2 regions of the Pseudoxanthomonas sp. PXM04 genome follow, and region 2 is predicted to be linked to the other one. Evidence: predicted binding sites of a transcription regulator. Region 2 holds the regulator's gene; the other holds the start of a gene.
The links. Region 2 encodes FliA, which starts transcription of late flagellar genes. Its sites were predicted from a motif close to TAAAGTTTNNCNNNCNNNGGCCGATAA; they were not measured.
Positions count from the first base shown of each region.

Region 1: IB228_RS19350 (methyl-accepting chemotaxis protein) is a predicted target of FliA. The motif match lies at 1,841-1,867, and genes of this name have one in related genera.

Region 1 covers NZ_JACVAG010000008.1:291,782-300,764, reverse strand. The annotation lists gene IB228_RS19350 (methyl-accepting chemotaxis protein) at 1-1,812, opposite strand, end outside; gene IB228_RS19345 (EAL domain-containing protein) at 2,046-3,827, shown strand; gene IB228_RS19340 (hypothetical protein) at 3,884-4,126, shown strand; gene IB228_RS19335 (tryptophan halogenase family protein) at 4,134-5,654, opposite strand; gene IB228_RS19330 (cupin-like domain-containing protein) at 5,664-6,680, opposite strand; gene IB228_RS19325 (SapC family protein) at 6,667-7,374, opposite strand; gene IB228_RS19320 (TonB-dependent receptor) at 7,458-8,983, opposite strand, start outside.
Region 2 covers NZ_JACVAG010000005.1:382,209-391,191, reverse strand. The annotation lists gene flhB (flagellar biosynthesis protein FlhB) at 1-1,034, shown strand, start outside; gene flhA (flagellar biosynthesis protein FlhA) at 1,031-3,112, shown strand; gene flhF (flagellar biosynthesis protein FlhF) at 3,278-4,807, shown strand; partial or broken gene IB228_RS14600 (MinD/ParA family protein) at 4,863-5,675, shown strand; gene IB228_RS14595 (RNA polymerase sigma factor FliA) at 5,672-6,418, shown strand; gene cheY (chemotaxis response regulator CheY) at 6,791-7,171, shown strand; gene IB228_RS14585 (protein phosphatase CheZ) at 7,171-7,785, shown strand; gene IB228_RS14580 (chemotaxis protein CheA) at 7,824-8,983, shown strand, end outside.

The DNA.
Region 1 (8,983 bases), on a different contig from region 2:
GTTGATGGCGGTGGAGGCGTCTTGAATCCGGGAGACGATGTCGGTGAGCTGGGCGACGGTGGCGTTGGCGTCATCGCGCATGCGGGCGAACACGCCGTGGAAATCCCCTTCCATCCGCACCGTCAGGTCGCCCTGCGAGAGCGCGGACAACACGTATTGGAGTTTGGACAGATTGCCCTGCAGGACCTCGAACAGCGCGTTGATGCTGCGCGCCAAAGGTTGCAGGTAGCCCTGCTTGCCGGACACCTCGATGCGGCCCGCGAGGTCGCCCTCCGCGGCCGCGCGCAGCAGCGCGGTGATCTCGCGCTCCACCATCTTCTCCATCGCCAGGCTCTTCCATTCCAGGGTGGCACCCATCCGTTCCCCGTCGATCCGGATCGGGCTGGCGACCAGCAGATAATCTTGCTCGCCCAGCGTGAGGGTCTGTTCGAAACCCGCCTCCTCGTCCTGGATGCGTCGCGCCATCGGCGCCAGCGTGTCATCCAGCTTTTCCAGCGGCAGGCCGTCCGGCGCCGCGATGCCGTGACCCGCCAACGCCTCGCGCAGGCCATGGTTGGCGAAAGCGATCGTGCCGTCGGCGGCAAGCACCATCAATCCCGCATGCGCGTGGTCCATCGCCTGGCGGATACGCGCGTTCTCGCGGGCCGCCGCGCGCTCGCTGGCGATGCGTTCGCGCAGGCGGGCCTGCATGTGCGCCAGCGACGTCATCAGCTGGCCGATTTCGTCATGCGGATTGTCGACCCGCACGGCCGTGTCGAGGCGATCGTCGGCGATGGCGCCCGCCACTTCGGCGGCTTCGGCCAGGGGCCGGCGCACCGCCCGCAGCACCGCCCACAACACCCCGCCCAACACCAGGGCGACGCCGGCGAGCGTCACCACGAACAACACCGCCATGCCGAACCGTTGCGAGCGCTGCTGGCGCGCCGCGACGGCCAGCCCGCGTTCGCGGACCTGCTCCAGATCCGCCAGCGCCGGCGCGATGGCGGCGGCGGTGTCTTCCAGCGACGAGACTTCCACGTCCAGTCCGACCCGCGCGGCGGTATACGCCAGCAGTGCCGCCTGGTAAGCCTCCGCCTGCTGGCGAAGCTCGTCGCGCCGAACCTCGTCGATGCGGCTCGCCGACAGCGCCAGTTCGAACGGCAGCTTCTCCTCGCTGACCCGGTCCGCCAATGCGGAATCGCCACTGCGAAGGAACTCGCTCTCGAAACGGCGCATCCGCTGCATCGGGGCGTCCAGCGCCACGACCTGCTCGGCCTGCACCGCCTCTTCCAGCGCCTGGCCGGAACCGCGCAAGGTCGCGGACAGGCTGGCGTCGCCCTGTCCCATCTCGTCCACCCGTGCGTTCAGCGCATCGATGCCGGCGGCGAACTCGTCGATGCGGCCGGCCGCCGCGTCCAGCAGTTTCCTGTCCGCCGCGCCGGCCGGATGCTTGCGCAGTCGTTCCAGATCGCGACGCAAACGCTGCTGCGCCTGCCGCAGGGCATCACGATCGGCGTCATCCAGGCGGGTCGCATAGACCGTCTGCAATCGCCGGGTCTGCTCGACCTGGCGCTCCAGCGCGGCGAGCAGCGCACCGTAGCCCTGTTGCGCCTGGAAGCTGGCGGCGGCGCGCGCCTGTCCGGTGCTGGCCTGCCAATACGACAGCGCGATCAGCGACAATCCCGCGCCGGCCACCCATGCGCACAGGCGCAGCTTGCCGGCTATCGTCATCCGCCCCAGCCACCGTGTCAGCGCGGCGTGGGTGTCGCGGAAGGAAAGGCGTCGGGGAAACGGGCGCTTCCAGGAGAAAGGCAGGCGGAAGGCGGTCGGCATGGCGGACTCCGGGCAGAATTCCGCATCGGTATCGGCCGGTTCCTTCTGGACTTTAATGCCGGTTTTCAGGCCGTTTGCGCAGTGCATCGGCGGCAACGATGTTGTACCCGGTGTGTGCGACACCGCGATGACGTCGCGTGATCACCGCCATGTCGAAGCGCCACTTGCAGATGACGGAACGTCATCAGCCGCGTCGCGGAACTGTCATGAAGGCGCGCTAGGTTCGCGGCCCCATGTGCACACCCGATTCCGCCGTCTCGTCTGATCCGCTGCTGGATACGGTCCTGCGTGGCCGCGAACTGCTGGCGGCGTTCCAGCCGGTGGTGCGATTGGAGGACAACAAGGTGGTCGCGCACGAGGGGCTGATGCGCATCGCCGGCCGCGCCTGCTCGCCGCTGGAGCTGCTGGATCGCGCGCGCGCCGCCGGCCGCCTGGGCGAACTGGAGACCGTCGCCGCCGGCACGCTGGCGCGCAGCTTCGACTTCGATCGCGGCGGCCGCCTGCTGGTCAACCTGAGCGCCCACGCGATCCTGCAGGGCGCGCTGCGCCCGCAGCAGGTCATCGAGGTGCTGCTGTCGGCCGGCCGCGACCTGGGCCGCTTCGTCATCGAGATCACCGAACGCGACATCGTCGAGGACGTCGGCCAGCTGGCCGACGCGCTGGGCTACCTGCGCGCGGCCGGCATCCGCATCGCCCTGGACGACTTCGGCAATGGCCATTCCAACTTCGAGCTCTGGCACGAGTTGTCGCCGGAGTACGTCAAGCTCGACCGCTACCTGATCCACCACATCGCCGACAGCCCGGGTCGGCTGAGCATCGTCCGCTCGCTGGTGCAGGTGGCCGAAAGCCTGGGCGCCGAACTGGTCGCCGAAGGTGTCGAACGCCTGCAGGACCTGGCGATCATCAAGGATCTCGGCATCCCCTACGCGCAGGGCTACCTGCTGGGACGCCCGGCCAGCGAGGTGGCGCTGGCGGTGCCGGCGGAAGTCCGCGAGGCGCGTTTCGAGAAATTGCCGGTGTGGCCGCGCGCGCGGCGCGCCTCCGATTTCCGCGGGGTCACCGCCGCGCACCTGCTGATCGATGCGCCGTCGCTGACCGACGAGGCAAGCAACTTCGATGCGGAACAGCTGTTCCGCAATCATCCCGATTTGCCGTCGCTGCCGGTGGTGGACGCCGATGGCCAGCCACTGGGCCTGATCAACCGGCGGGTATTCAATGAACGCATGGCGGTGCCTTTCGCACGCGAGCTCAACGGCCGAAAATCCTGCGTACTGCTGATGCACGCCGCGCCGATCGTCTGCGACGTCGGCCAGAGCATCGACGCGATGTCGGAAATCCTGCTGGGCGAGGATCAGCGCTACCTGTCGGATGGCTTCATCATCACCCGCGACGGTCGCTACCTGGGCGTGGGCACCGGCGAAGCACTGGTGCGACGGGTGACCGAACTGCGCATCGAGGCTGCGCGCTACGCCAATCCGCTGACCCTGCTGCCCGGCAATATCCCCATCTCCGAGCATATCGGCCGCCTGCTCGAAACCGGTCGCTCCTTCGTCGCGGCCTACTGCGATCTCAACAGCTTCAAGCCGTACAACGACCAGTACGGCTACTTCCGCGGCGACCGCATGATCCGGCTGGTCGCCTCCACCCTGCTCAAGCACGTGCAGCCGAGCATGGATTTCGTCGGCCATGTCGGCGGCGACGATTTCGTGGTGCTGCTGCAGAGCGAGGACTGGGAGCGGCGCTGCCGCGACATCATCGCCGACTTCAACGCCGCCTCGCGGGCGCTGTTCGACGAACCGGACCTGGCGCGTGGCGTGCTGGAAAGCGAAGACCGCAGCGGCCGCTACACCACCTTCCCGCTGACCACCCTGACCATCGGCGTGGTCCAGGTGGACCCGGCCCGCTACGACAGCGCCGAGCAGGTCGCCTCCGACGCCGCTGCCGCCAAACGGCATGCCAAGCGGCACGGCCTGGGCCTGCACGGCGTGGCAACCGCGGAACCGGTCACGGAATAGGATCGCCGGCGCCGACTGTCACACAATCAGAACGCGGCCTTCGTATAGTCCGCCGCATGGAGACCTTGGCCGAAATCCGGATTGCTCTGGATGCCGCCAGCGACCGGCTGGCGCGTGGCCTCGTGCGCCAACCCGCGCAGGAATTCCTGGACGACCTGTGGACCCGCGTCTATGCCGGCGCGCCGGTGGACTTGCAACCCTACGTCTGGTCGCGCCTGGTCGAACTCGGCGCCGGCCTGATGCTGCCGGCGGACCAGAGCAGCCGCTTCCCGCCGCCAGCGAGCCACTACCGCCTCTGATCGCTGTTCAGGCCGGCAGGGCCTGCGGTCGCTCGCCGGGACAATAGCCGCGAAGATAATCCATGTGCGCGGGCAGCTGGCGCACGGTGGCGTCCACGCCTTCCCGGATCTCGCGCATGAAGCGGGCCAGTTCGGCTTCGCCCATCACGTCGGCCAGCGGATGATGGCGCTTCGGGACGATGCCTTGCCCGGTCATCACCTGGATCCAGGAGTTCTCCGCGAACAGCTCCGTCGGCACGTGGTAGACATTGCCCGTCTCCCGGAACAGATCGATCCGCCGCTGCAGCGACGGCGGCAGCTCCATCGTCCCGACCGTGCGCCAATAGGGCGTGTCCCGGCGCCGGGTCGCATGGTAGTGCAGGACGACGAAATCCCGGACGTGCTGCAATTCCGCGTCCAGGCGCGCGTTGTAGTCGTCGATGGCTTCCTGGGTGATGACATGCGGAAAGGCATGCAGCAGGCGCAGGATGCCTCGCTGGATCAGATGGATGGTGGTGGATTCCAGCGGTTCGATGAAGCTGCCCGCAAGCCCCAGCGCCACGCAGTTCCGGCTCCAGCACTTGTGCCGCTGGCCAGGCCGGAACCTCACCGGCCAAGGCTGCTTGATGATCTCGCCTTCCAGGCTGGACAGGAACTCCTCGCGCGCCTCGTCGTCGCCGATGAAGCGGCTGGAGTACACGATGCCGTTGCCTACCCGGTGCTGCAGTGGAATCCGCCATTGCCAACCTGCCTTGCCGGCGATCGCGCGCGTGTACGGCACCGCGTCGCGCACGGCGGTGGTCTGGGTGGCGAGTGCACTGTCATTGAGCAGCCAGTGCGACCAGTCAGTGAATCCCACGTTGAGCGCCTTGCCGATCAGCAACGCGCGAAAGCCCGTGCAGTCCAGGAACAAGTCGCCCTCGATCACGTCGCCATTCTCCAGGCGCAACGCGGCGATGCAGCCCGACGTCTCATCGACCTGCACGTCCGCGATCTTGCCTTCCACCCTGCGGACCCCGTAGCCCTCGCTGAAGCGGCGCAGGAAGCGTGCGTACAGGCTGGCGTCCAGGTGGTAGGCGTAGTTCATCTGGTAGCGCGGCAGGTGCGCGAACCGGTCCTCCAGCGCCGCCTTCAATTCGATGCAGTAATCGTCGTAGCTCCCTGCCAGCCCCAGCGCATGGGCACGCATCCAGAAGTGGTGGAAGTTCGCCATCCAGTGGTCGCGTCCGGTGACGCCGAACGAGTGGATGTAGCGATGCCCGACCTCGCGCCAGCCTTCGAAGGAGATGCCGAGCTTGATCGTGCCCTGGGTGGCGGCCATGAACTCCTGCTCGTTGATCTCCAGCAGGCGATGGAAGGTCACGAGGGTGGGAATGGTGGCTTCGCCGACGCCCACCGTCCCGATCTCCTCCGATTCCACCAGGGTGATGTCCAGTACCCTGCCCAGCATCCGTGACAGTGCCGCCGCCGCCATCCAGCCCGCCGTGCCGCCGCCGGCAATGACCACGCGCCTGACGGTTTTTCCGTTGATGCCTTCGGCCTGCGCCATGATGTCTCCTCAGCGGTTGAGTCTTTTCAGCAGGCGTGCGCGCAACTCGCGCGCCCGGTTCTCGTCCATCGGCCCGAGCACGCGGCGGGCGGCTTCCGGCATGTGCCCGGCGGTGGCTTCGCCGGGCAGGAACACGTAGTGATCGAACACGTCCCGCCAGATGGCACGCTGTTCCGGCGGAAGATCGCGCACCGTCATCAGCGCCAGCATCAGCGCGTTCATCGGCGTGTCCATCCAGGCCGGCGATTGCCGCCACCAGTAGTTGACCAGCACATTGAAAGGTTCCAGTCCCTCCATGTGGTGCCACCACATCGACGGAATCAGCACCGCGTCGCCGGGCGCCAGTTCGGCCACCCGCGCGTGTTTCCACGCCTCTGCGAAGCGCGGGTGGCGCTCCAGATCGGGCGCGGCGAAATCGACCAGGCTGATCGGCTGCCCCGCCGGGGTGAAATCGAGGGGTCCCACGTACAGGTTCGCGAGCTGATCCGGCGGGAACAGGGTGACGCGCCGCCGGCCGGCGACGACGCAGGCCAGGTTGTCGGGCACGTCCTGGTGCGCGGCGATGCGGGTCCGGTTGCCGATCCAGATGCTTGCCAGCGCCTCGCGCTCGCCGAGCCAAAGATCGTTGTGTTCGCGGAATCCGGGCAGCCACGTATCGAGAGTGGTGGAGGCGACGTAGATGGCCGGCGGCGCCGGGTCTGGCAGGTATTTGCGCAGCGTGTCCAGCGCCACGCCCAGCGGCACCTTTTCCTGCCTGAAATTGAATCCCTGCAGATCCGCGTCATAGAAGAATCGGCCGCGGATGTCCGGAGGCCCGACCGTCGCCACCACCGGCGGCGCGCCGGGACGCTCAAATCCCTTCAGGTACGCGATCGCCTCCTCCGTCGAGCGCCGCGCTGCCTGGACCATCGGCCAATGGGCAACCAGTCCGCGCAGGATCACCGGCCGGGACGAGCCCAGCAGCCGTGCCGGCAATGCCTGCGGGTCGACGTCGTTGACCTCCTCGATGGGTTCAGCGGCAGGCAGCATGACGGCCATTGAGCCTGGCGATGAGGTCGCGAATATTGGAGAGCGAGGCAATCGCCATGTAGATCGCTTCCAGGTGGCCGGCGGCATGCAGGCTGGCCAGTGCCCCGGCGTCCAGCGCTTTCAGGCGTTCCTCGTGGATCGTGTGGAAGCCCGCCAGCCGGCATGGCGTACCGTCATCCAGGGAGATATCGAGTACGAAGGATTCCAGCAGGCCGTGCGCCAGCAATGCGGCCGACAGCACCGGGTTGGCGGCAAGCCCGTCGTGCAACGCCAGCAACACGGAGTTGATCCGCTCCAGGTAGTCGCTGGTTCCGCCATGTTCGCGGAACACGGCCTCTCCCGAATGCCCGCCAACGCGAGGGTGATCCAGATCCACATGGATGAGCAGTTCCCCGCCCGAGGCGCCGATCAGGAAAGGCTGCCGCTCCACCGACAGCGGAAGATAGGGTGCCTGCCAGTCGTCCCCTTCCAGGAACAGGTTCTGCCCCGGCTCGAACCCGAACAGCGCCACCGGCTGGAAGCTACCGTCCTGCAGGCGCTGGAACACGATCGGATAGTGCGGCTGGATGGCGCGGAACTCGGCCGGGAAGATCGGCGCCAGCATGACCGCGTCGCCCAGCGCCTCGCCGCGGCGGACGTCGATACGCAGATCGCGGTGATCGATGTTGTTGAGCAGGGCGTGTCGGGGCATTGCGGGAACCGTGCTGTCCGGGCTGGCCCATGATAGGCCGGACCCGCGCGTTGGCGGTGGCCCGGCCTTTCATGGGCCTGGTTTCAGAACTTGTAGCGCAGCCCGAACATGTAGCGTGGTCCGTTCTGGGTGACCCACAACGCCTGGTTCACGTGCCGCCCGTGGACGCGCTGGGTTTCGTCGGTCAGGTTGATGCCTTCCAGGCTCAGGCTCAGGCGGTCGTTGAACTGGTAGCTGATGTTGGCGTCCAGTTGCCCGTAGGGCTCGGTGTAGTTCGGATTGGGCCCCTGGCCATCGAAGCGGCTCGACAGGAACCTGTCGCGCCAGTTGTACGCCAGTCGTATCTGCCACTTGTCCTTGTCGTAGAACCCGACCACGTTGAAGGAATCGCTAAGACCTTCCAGCGCGAACTGTTCGCCGAGATTGTAGTTGTCGTAGGTCAGGCTCGAATTGACGATGGTGTAGTTGGCGGCGATGCCGAAACCGGTGTCCTCGATCATGTGCTGGACGTTGAATTCCCAGCCATCCAGCGACGCCGATTTCTGGTTGGCCGGCACCGTGATGTCGAAACTGGCGACCGGATCCCCCGGCTGACCGACGATGGTTCCGGTCTCCTCGCCGTTGCTGTTGGTGCCGGTATGGGTCACCCCGGGGTCGCCATCATGATTGCGGAAGATGTAGTTGCGGATGCATACCATGTCGGTGGCCGGGCAGCCGGCATCGATCGCATTGTTCCAGTAGGTGCCGCCCACCGGCGTATGCAGCCCGAAGGAGGTATCCGCGACCTGGGTGGTGCCGATGTAGTTGTCGATGTTCTTGCGGAAATATCCCACCGAAACGAAGCTTGCCTCGCCGTAATACCACTCGAACGAGACGTCGAAGTTGTCCGACACGAGCGGCTTGAGCGCCGGGTTGCCCTGGCTGCCATCGCCACCGTCCACGCGCACGATGTTGGCGATGGTCTTGCCGCCCTGGATCTGCTCCCAGCCGGGCCGGCCGATGGTTCGGCCGTAGCTGGCACGCAGGACCATGTTGTCGCTCAGGTCCGCGCGCAGATCGAGATTGGGCAGCCAGTAGGCGTAGTCGCCTTCCAGTTGGGTGAAGCCGGCCTCGCCGTAGTTCACCACCATCTCGTTGGCGGAGAGCCAGGTGATGGTCTGTCCGATCGGCACCAGTGCGGTGGATTCCACGTCGGTCTTTTCGTAGCGGACCCCGACCGCGGCGTGGATGGGCACCTTCCAGTCCCAGGTCGTGGTCCACTGCAGGAACGCGCTCTTTGACTTTTCCGTCGTGCGCATGTCGCGGGTGAACTCGTCCGGTGCCACGTAACAGGTCGGGCATGCCGGGTTGTTCTCGTCGCCGACCTGCGCGGCGCGCTGGCGCAGGCGTTCGAAATCGAACACCAGGAACCGGCTGCTCCAGCGGGGGTCGCTGTGGTTGTCGAAGCTGCTGAAGTAGCGCGACATGTCGTCCGCATACCAGATGTCGTCGTCGTAGTCGCCAGGCTGGCCCACGCCGCCCCAGGTATCGCGCTGCATGTACCCGTAGGCTGTCCGGTTCTGCACTTCGGTCGAAGCCACGCCGAAATCCAGCCCGGAGTAGTCGCCGA
Region 2 (8,983 bases):
AACTGGCGACGGCGGCGGTGTTCGGCGCCGGCGTGGTCGCGCTGCTGACCATGGCCATGCCGCTGGCGCGCGGCTCGCTGGGCTGGATGAAGATCGCGCTCAGCCCGGATCCGCAGCTGTTCAAGCACCCGGACCAGTTGTTCGGCCACGTCGGCAGCCTGCTGCTGCAACTGCTGTGGGTGATGCTGCCGATGATCGGGTTGTGCCTGCTGGCCGGCTTCCTCGGCCCGGTACTGATGGGCGGACTGCAATTCTCCAGCAAGGCGCTGACACCGGATCTGAAGCAACTCAGCCCGATGGCCGGGCTCAAGCGCCTGTACGGCGCCGAGAGCGTGGCCGAACTGCTCAAGTCGCTGCTGCGCGTGGCCTTCATCGGCCTGGCCGCGGGCCTGAGCCTGAAGCTGGGCCTGAATTCCCTGCGCGAGCTGCTGACCATGCCGCTGGAGCAGGCCGTGCGCACCGGCATGGGCTTCGCCGGCGGCCTGCTGCTGGCCTGCGCCGGCGCGCTGGCGCTGCTGGCGGCCATCGACGCGCCATACCAGAAGTGGAACTGGATGCGGAAGCTGAAGATGACCCGCCAGGAATTGCGCGAGGAACTGAAGGAAAGCGAAGGCCGGCCGGAAGTGAAGGGCCGGATCCGGCAGATGCAGCACCAGCTGTCGCAGCGCCGGATGATCGAGGAGGTGCCGACCGCCGACGTCATCGTGGTCAACCCGACCCACTACGCGGTGGCGCTGAAGTACGAGGCCGGCCAGATGGGCGCACCGCGGGTGGTCGCCAAGGGCGTGGACGAAATCGCCCTGCGCATCCGCGAGGTCGCCGAGGCGCACCGGGTCGCCATCGTGTCGGCGCCGCCACTGGCACGCGCCTTGTATCGCGAAGGGCAACTCGGCCGGGAGATCCCCGTGAGACTGTATACCGCCGTCGCCCAGATCCTGTCCTACGTCTACCAGTTGCGCGCCTGGCGCGACGGCACCGTGGCCGAGCATCCGGACCTGCCGGCGGTGGACGTGGATGAGGGCAAGCCGGCATGAGCGCGGTGCCCAGCCCCACCTCCCGGGTGATGGACATGCTGCGCCACGGCCTGGGCGCGCCGCTGGTCGTGCTGGCGATGCTGGCGATGGTGATCGTCCCGCTGGCGCCGCCGGTGCTGGACGCGCTCTTCAGTTTCAACATCGCCATCTCGCTGGTGGTGCTGCTGGCGGTGGTCTACGTGCGGCGGCCGCTCGACTTCACCATCTTCCCGATCGTGCTGCTGATGACCACGATGCTGCGGCTGGCGCTCAACGTGGCCTCCACCCGCGTGGTGCTGTTGCACGGCCAGGACGGCCATGGCGCGGCCGGCAAGGTCATCGAGGCGTTCGGCGAATTCGTGGTCGGCGGCAATTTCGCGGTCGGCCTGGTGGTGTTCGCGATCCTGACCATCATCAACTTCGTGGTCATCACCAAGGGCGCCGGGCGCATCTCGGAAGTGTCGGCGCGCTTCATCCTCGACGCGATGCCCGGCAAGCAGATGGCGATCGACGCCGACCTCAACGCCGGCCTGCTGACCCGCGAGGAAGCCAAGGCCCGGCGCGAGGAAGTGCGCGAGGAAGCCGACTTCTACGGCGCGATGGACGGCGCCAGCAAGTTCATCCGCGGCGACGCCATCGCCGGCATCCTGATCCTCTTCATCAACCTGGTCGGCGGCCTGGCGATCGGCGTGCTCCAGCACGGCCTGCCGGTCGGCGAGGCGGCCAAGATCTATACCCTGCTGTCGATCGGCGACGGCCTGGTGGCGCAGTTGCCGGCGCTGCTGGTGTCCTCGGCGGTGGCGATGCTGGTCACCCGCGCCTCGCGCGCGCAGGACATGGGCAACGCGATGGTTGGCCAGGTGTTCGGCCAGCACAAGGCGCTGGCGGTGGCCGCCAGCCTGATCGGCGTGGTCGGGCTGGTCCCGGGCATGCCCAATGTCGTGTTTTTGACGCTGGCCGCGGTGCTGGGCTACATCGCCTGGAAGCTGTGGAAGAAACAGCAGCCCGGCGCCGGCGGCGAAAGCTCCGCGGGCGCCGATCCCGCGCTGCCCGCGCCGTCCAACCCGCAGGCCGAACTGACCTGGGATGAAGTGCGTCCGGTGGACCCGCTGGGCCTGGAAGTCGGCTACCGGCTGATTCCGCTGGTGGACAAGGCCCAGGGCGGCGAACTGATGTCGCGGATCAAGGCGGTGCGCCGCAAGCTCACCCAGGATCTGGGTTTCCTGATTCCGCCGGTGCATATCCGCGACAACCTGGAACTGCCGTCCAACGGCTACCGCCTGCTGGTGCATGGCGTGCCGGTGGCCACCGCCGAGATTCATCCGGATCGCGAACTGGCGCTGGATCCCGGCGGCGCATTCGGCGCCCTCGACGGCATTCCGGGGCGGGACCCCGCATTCGGCCTGGACGCCACCTGGATCACACCGGGCCAGCATGCGATGGCCGAATCGCTGGGCTACACCGTGGTCGATGCCTCGACCGTGGTCGCCACCCACCTGTCGCACCTGGTGCGCGAGCACGCGCCGGAACTGCTGGGGCACGAGGAGGTGCAGCAACTGCTCGCCAACCTCGGCAAGACCGCGCCCAAGCTGGTCGAGGATCTGACGCCCAAGACGCTCACCCTGTCCACGGTCGTGCGGGTGCTGCAGAACCTGCTGATCGAGCGCGTGCCGATCCGCCAGTTGCGCCGGATCGTCGAGGCGCTGGTCGAGTTCGGTCCGCAGAACCCGGATCCGGCCGCGCTCACCGCCGCCGTGCGTACCTCGCTGGGTCGTTTCATCGTCCAGGAAATCTCCGGCATGGCGCCGGAGCTTCCCGTCTACACGCTGGCGCCACAACTGGAACGTGTCTTGCAAGACAGCGTGCAGGGCACCGGCGCCGCGCTGGAACCCGGCCTGGCCGAACGGCTCCACCAGAGCCTGGCCGACTGCGTCGCCCAGCAGGACGCGCGCAGCGAGCCGGCGGTGGTGCTGGTCCCCGGCGGCGTCCGCGCCGCACTGGCCCGGCTGGTCCGCCACAGCGTCCCCACGCTGTCGGTCCTGTCCTACAGCGAAGTCCCGGAGGACAAGCGGTTGAAGCTGGTGGGGACGATTAGTTGAGGCGACGGGATTGGGGATTGGGGATTCGCAAAAGCGGGTTCATGACGGGGATGCAGCGATGAAGACGAACACGACACGACCTAGATATCCAATCACCTCGAACGGCTTGCCGTCGCCTTGCTTTACCCAATCCCGAATCCCGTATCCCCAATCCCGGCCTCTCAAATGAAAATCAAACGTTTCGTCGCTCCCGACATGCGCACCGCCTTCGCGCTGGTCCGGCAGGAACAGGGGCCGGATGCGGTGATCCTGTCCAATCGCATGACCGACGACGGCGTCGAGATCGTGGCGGCCTCCAACTACGACGAGACGCTGGTGCAGCGCACGCTGGAGGCAATGCGTCCGGCCGAACCGGCGCCTTCGTTCGCGCGCGCCGCGCCGTCCGCATCCGCATCCGTGTCCGCCGAACCACGCGCCGCCGCCAACCGCCAGGCGACGGAGATGTCGCCGGCCGAAGCGGCTGCGGCCTACTTCAGCCGGGTCGCCGCCGCGGCGCCCATCGAATCGCGCCTGGCCGAGGAATCGCGCGCCCCGGTCGAGCCGCCGTCGGCGTTCATCGCGCCGGCGCCCTCGTTCGCGCGGGAAATTCCGGCCGAGCCGTCCGCGCCCGCCGCCTTCGCGCTGGATCCGATGTCGTTCGCCGCGCGCCTTGCCGCGAGCCTGCCGGCGGTGCCGGCGGAACTGTCCACGGCGGCGCCGGCCCCCGCCACGCCCGTCGCCGCTCCGCAGCCGGAAGCCGTCGCGCCGGCGCTGAGCGTGGTCGCCGACAACGGCGCGCGCGCCCGCGCCGAGGACGAGCAACTGGTGCAGATGCGCGCCGAACTGGCGGCGATGCGCGAGATGATCGAAGGCGAGATGCACCGCCTCACCGACGAACGCCTGCGCGGTTCGCCGGTGCGCGCGCAGGCGATGGAACTGATGGACGACTACGGCTTCGACGCCGGCATCACCCGCGACGTCGCCCTGCAGATTCCCGCCGACACCGAACTGCATCGCGGGCGCGGCCTGATGCTGGGCCTGCTCTCGCGCCGGCTGCCGATCCTGCCGGTGGATCCGCTGGAACAGGGCGGCGTGATTGCCCTGGTCGGCCCGACCGGCGCCGGCAAGACCACCACCATCGCCAAGCTGGCCGCGGCCTATGCCGATCGCCACAACCCGCGCGACGTGGCCCTGGTCACCACCGATACCGTGCGCGTCGGCGGCCGCGAACAGTTGCACAGCTACGGCCGCCAGCTCGGCATCGCCGTGCACGAGGCCGACAGCGACGTACGCCTGGCCCAGACCCTGGAACGCCTGCGCGACTACAAGCTGGTGCTGATCGACACCGCCGGCATGGGCCAGCGCGATCGCAACCTGGTCGGCCAGCTCAACTGGCTGCGCGCCGCCGGGCAGGTGCATACCCTGCTGGTGCTGCCGGCCAATTCGCACTTCGGCGACCTGGACGAGGTGGTCCGCCGCTTCAGCGGCGCCCAGCCGCACGGCGTGGTGCTGACCAAGGTGGACGAGACCGGCCGGCTCGGCAGCGCGCTGTCGGTGATCGTCGATCACCAGTTGCCGATGGCCTGGATCACCGACGGACAGCGCGTGCCCGAAGACCTGCACCGCGCCAGCGCGCCCAACCTGGTGCTGCGCCTGGACCAGCTGCGCCGCGAAGCCGACGAACCCAGCCACGCGGAGGCCATCCATGTCGCATGAACACCTGCTGCAGACCAACCCGCGCAGCACGCCGCCGCTGACCGGCGCCTTCCATCCGGTCCGCGTGATCGCGGTGACCGGCGGCAAGGGCGGCGTGGGCAAGACCAACGTGTCGGTCAACCTGGCCGCCTCGCTGGCCGAGATGGGCAAGCGGACCCTGCTGATGGACGCCGACCTGGGCCTGGCCAACGTCGACGTGCTGCTGGGCCTGGCGCCGAAATACACATTGGCGGATCTGGTCGCCGAACGCTGCCAGTTGGAGGACGTGCTGCTGGAAGGACCGGACGGCCTGTTGATCGTGCCGGCCTCGTCGGGTTTCCGGCACATGGCCGAACTCTCGCCGGCCGAACACGTCGGCCTGGTCAACGTGTTCTCGGAACTGCAGCGCGCCCTGGACGTGATGGTGGTGGATACCGCCGCCGGCATCACCGACAGCGTACTGACCTTCTGCCAGGCCGCGCAGGACACGGTGGTGGTGGTGTGTGACGAGCCGGCCTCGATCACCGACGCCTATGCGCTGATCAAGGTGCTCTCGCGCGAGCGCGGCGTGGACCGCGTGCACGTCATCGCCAACATGGTCCGCGACCCCAACGAGGGCCGCAAGCTGTACGAGAAGCTGGCCCGCGTGTGCGAACGTTTCCTCGGCGACGTCGCCCTGCACTACCTGGGGGCGGTGCCGCAGGACGACTGGCTGCGCCGCGCAGTGCAGCGCCAGCAGGCGGTGGTGAAGGCGTATCCGGGCAGCCCGTCGGCGCGCGCCATCAACGAAATCGCCCGGGTCACCGCACGCTGGCAGCCGCCGTCCGGCGCCCGCGGCAATGTCGAGTTCTTCGTCGAACGCATGATCAACCGGAGCGTGCCAGCATGAACACCGGCGCCGCCCAATACCGTGCCGTCCAGAAAGCGGCGGCCACCGACTTCGTCACGGTGCACGCGGACCTGGTCCGCCGCATCGCCCATCACCTGGCCGCGCGCCTGCCCGCCAGCGTGGAGATCGACGATCTGATCCAGGCCGGCATGATTGGCCTGCTGGAAGCCTCGCGCAGCTACGACGCCGAACAGGGCGCCTCGTTCGAGACCTTCGCCTCGATCCGCATCCGCGGTTCGATGATCGACGAGATCCGCCGCGGCGACTGGGTGCCGCGCTCGGTGCACCGGCGGGCCCGCCAGGCCGCCGCCACCGTGCGCGAAATCGAACAGCGCACCGGCCGCGCCGCCATCGCCACCGAGGTCGCGTCGGCGATGGAGATGCCGCTGCCCGAATACCTGCGCCTGCTGGAGGACGCCGCCCGCGGCCAGGTGCTGAGCCTGGAATCGCACATCGAGGACCATGGCGAACCGCAGACCGTGGTCACCGGCGGCCCCAACCCGCAGCAACAACTCGAGCGCAGCGAGTTCCGCCAGTCGCTGATCAAGGCCATCGGCCAGCTCCCCGAGCGCGAACAGCTGGTCCTGTCCATGTACTACGAACAGGAACTCAACCTCAAGGAAATCGGCGCCGTCCTCGGCGTCAGCGAATCCCGCGTCTGCCAGATCCACGGCCAGGCCATGCTGCGCCTGCGTGGTCGGCTGAATGTGTTCGAGAGCGTGGATGCCGGGTTGGAGGATTGAGCGGGGATGTTTGAGCCGGGATTGGGGATTGGGGATTCGCAAGAGCCTTCGCTTTTGCCTCCCCCTTTGAAAAAGGGGGATTGAGGGGGATTTGCTTTGGGCGCCAACAGCAAGCGCTTCTCAACAGCCGAATGGCTGGTCAATCCCCCGTCGCCCGCTCCGCGGGCGCCCACCCCCTTTTTCGCTTTTAACAGCCGCCTGGCTGGTCAAGGGGGCTCTTTCAATCCCCAATCCCCAATCCCCAATCCCGACTCCCCAATCCCGGCCCCAGCCCAATCCCGGCCCAAAAGTTTCCCCGCCACCTGCCGATAAGGCTCTCGAGCCCCCTCTACCCTGCTGCACCCGGAGCCCTTCGTGACAGCCAACAAGAACATGCGGATCCTGATCGTGGACGACTTCTCGACGATGCGCCGCATCATCAAGAACCTCCTCAACGATCTGGGCTACACCAATACCGCCGAGGCCGACGACGGCTCCAGCGCGCTGACCGCGCTGGCCCAGGGCAGTTTCGACTTCGTGGTGACCGACTGGAACATGCCGGGCATGACCGGCATCGAACTGCTCAAGGCCATCCGCGCCGACGATCGCTTCAAGACCCTGCCGGTGCTGATGGTCACCGCCGAGGCCAAGCGCGAGCAGATCATCGAAGCCGCCCAGAACGGCGTGAACGGCTACATCATCAAGCCGTTCACCGCGCAGACCCTGGAAGAGAAACTCGGCAAGATTTTCGAGCGCCTCGGAGCCGCCGCCTGATGGCTGCGGTCATGGAAGCCGGTAGCGCCCGCGCCGCGCTGGTCGAGCGCCTGCAGCACGCGCTGGACGCGCTGGAACAGGGCGACGAGGCCGGCTGGCGGCGCGAGCTGGACACCATCGCCGCCTGGCGCACGCAGCCGATGATGCAGGGACTGGGCCGGCTGGCCCGCGAACTGGCGCAGACGCTGGGCGAGCTGCCGCCGACCCACGGTGCCGGCGATCTCGACGACGCCTGCGCGCGCCTGGATCACGTGGTCGCGATGACCGAACAGGCCAGCCACAAGACCCTGGATCTGGCCGAGCAGTGCCGCGGCCTGGCCGACCAGCTCAAGACGACCGCGCTCAGCGCCGAGCAGACCCAGCTGGTGGACCAGATCCGTTCCGGACTGTCGGAAATGGCGCTGGCGCAGAGCTACCAGGATCTCACCGGCCAGATCATCCGCCGCGTCGCCGGCATCGTCCGCCGCGTGCACGAGGGATTCGGCGAACTGGGCCTGCCGCCGCCGGAAAGGAAGAAGGACGACGGCCTGGCCGGTCCCGCGGTGGCGGGCCTGGACAAGGCGGCGTTCTCGCAGGACGACGCCGACGATCTGCTGTCGGGGCTCGGGCTCTAGCCGTCCGCCCACGCATCCCCGCCGATACCGAGCCAGCCATGTCCGCCGTCACGCCCGAAATCGCCGCCGACTTTCTCATCGAGGCCCAGGAAATCCTGGATCGCCTCGGCGAGCAGCTGGTGACGCTGGAACAGGATCCCGGCGACAGCGAACAGCTCAACGCCGTGTTCCGTGGTTTCCATACGCTCAAGGGCGGCGCCGGTTTCCTCGGCATCCAGGCGATGGTGAACCTGTGCCACGCCGCCGAGGAAGCGCTGGGCATGGTCCGCGCCGGCAAGGCGACCCTGGAAGCGGATCATTTCGACGCCGCCCAGCAGTCGCTGGACTGGCTGCAGCGCATGCTCGACGCGGTCGCCGCCGGCGAGGAGCCGCCGCATGCACCGGCCACGCTGATCGCCCAGTTCGACGTCGATGCCGCGCCCGCGCCGGTCCGCGCGCCGGTGGCCACGCCCGCCGCCGGCGGGAATGATCTGATCACCGACGACGAGTTCGAGGCCCTGCTCGATCAACTGCATGGCGGCGCCGCACCGCCTGCCACGGCCGTCGCGCCGGCGGGTGGGGATCTGATCAGCGAGGACGAATTCGAGGCCCTGCTGGATCAACTGCACGGCGGCGCCGTGCCCGGCGCCACGACCGCCCGCCCTGCGCCCGCCGCCGCGCCCCAGTCCGCACCAATACGCCCGCCCGCGCCCGCCCCGGCCTCACCGGCCCGTCCGGCGCGTGCCAGCGAGGCCGAGCAGACCATCCGGGTGGACACCAAGCGGCTGGACGCGATCGTCAATCTGGTCGGCGAACTGGTGCTGTCGCGCAATCGCCTGAAGACCCTGCGCGCACGCCTGCGCGACGAGGAACTGGATCGCGCGGTCAGCGGCCTGGACATCGCCACCGCGCGCTTGCAGAACGCGGTCATGCGCACCCGCATGCAGCCGGTGGGCAAGGTGTTCTCGCGCTTCCCCAAGGTCGCCCGCGACGTCGCCCGCTCGCTCAAGAAGGAAGTCGATCTGGAGCTGATCGGCGCCGATACCGAACTGGACCGCAACCTCGTCGAGGCCTTGTCCGATCCGCTCGTGCACCTGGTCCGCAACGCCATCGACCACGGCATCGAGCTGCCCGACCTGCGCGAGGCCACCGGCAAGCCGCGCAGCGGCCAGGTACGGCTGGCGGCGCAGCAGGAAGGCGACTACGTCACCATCGAGAT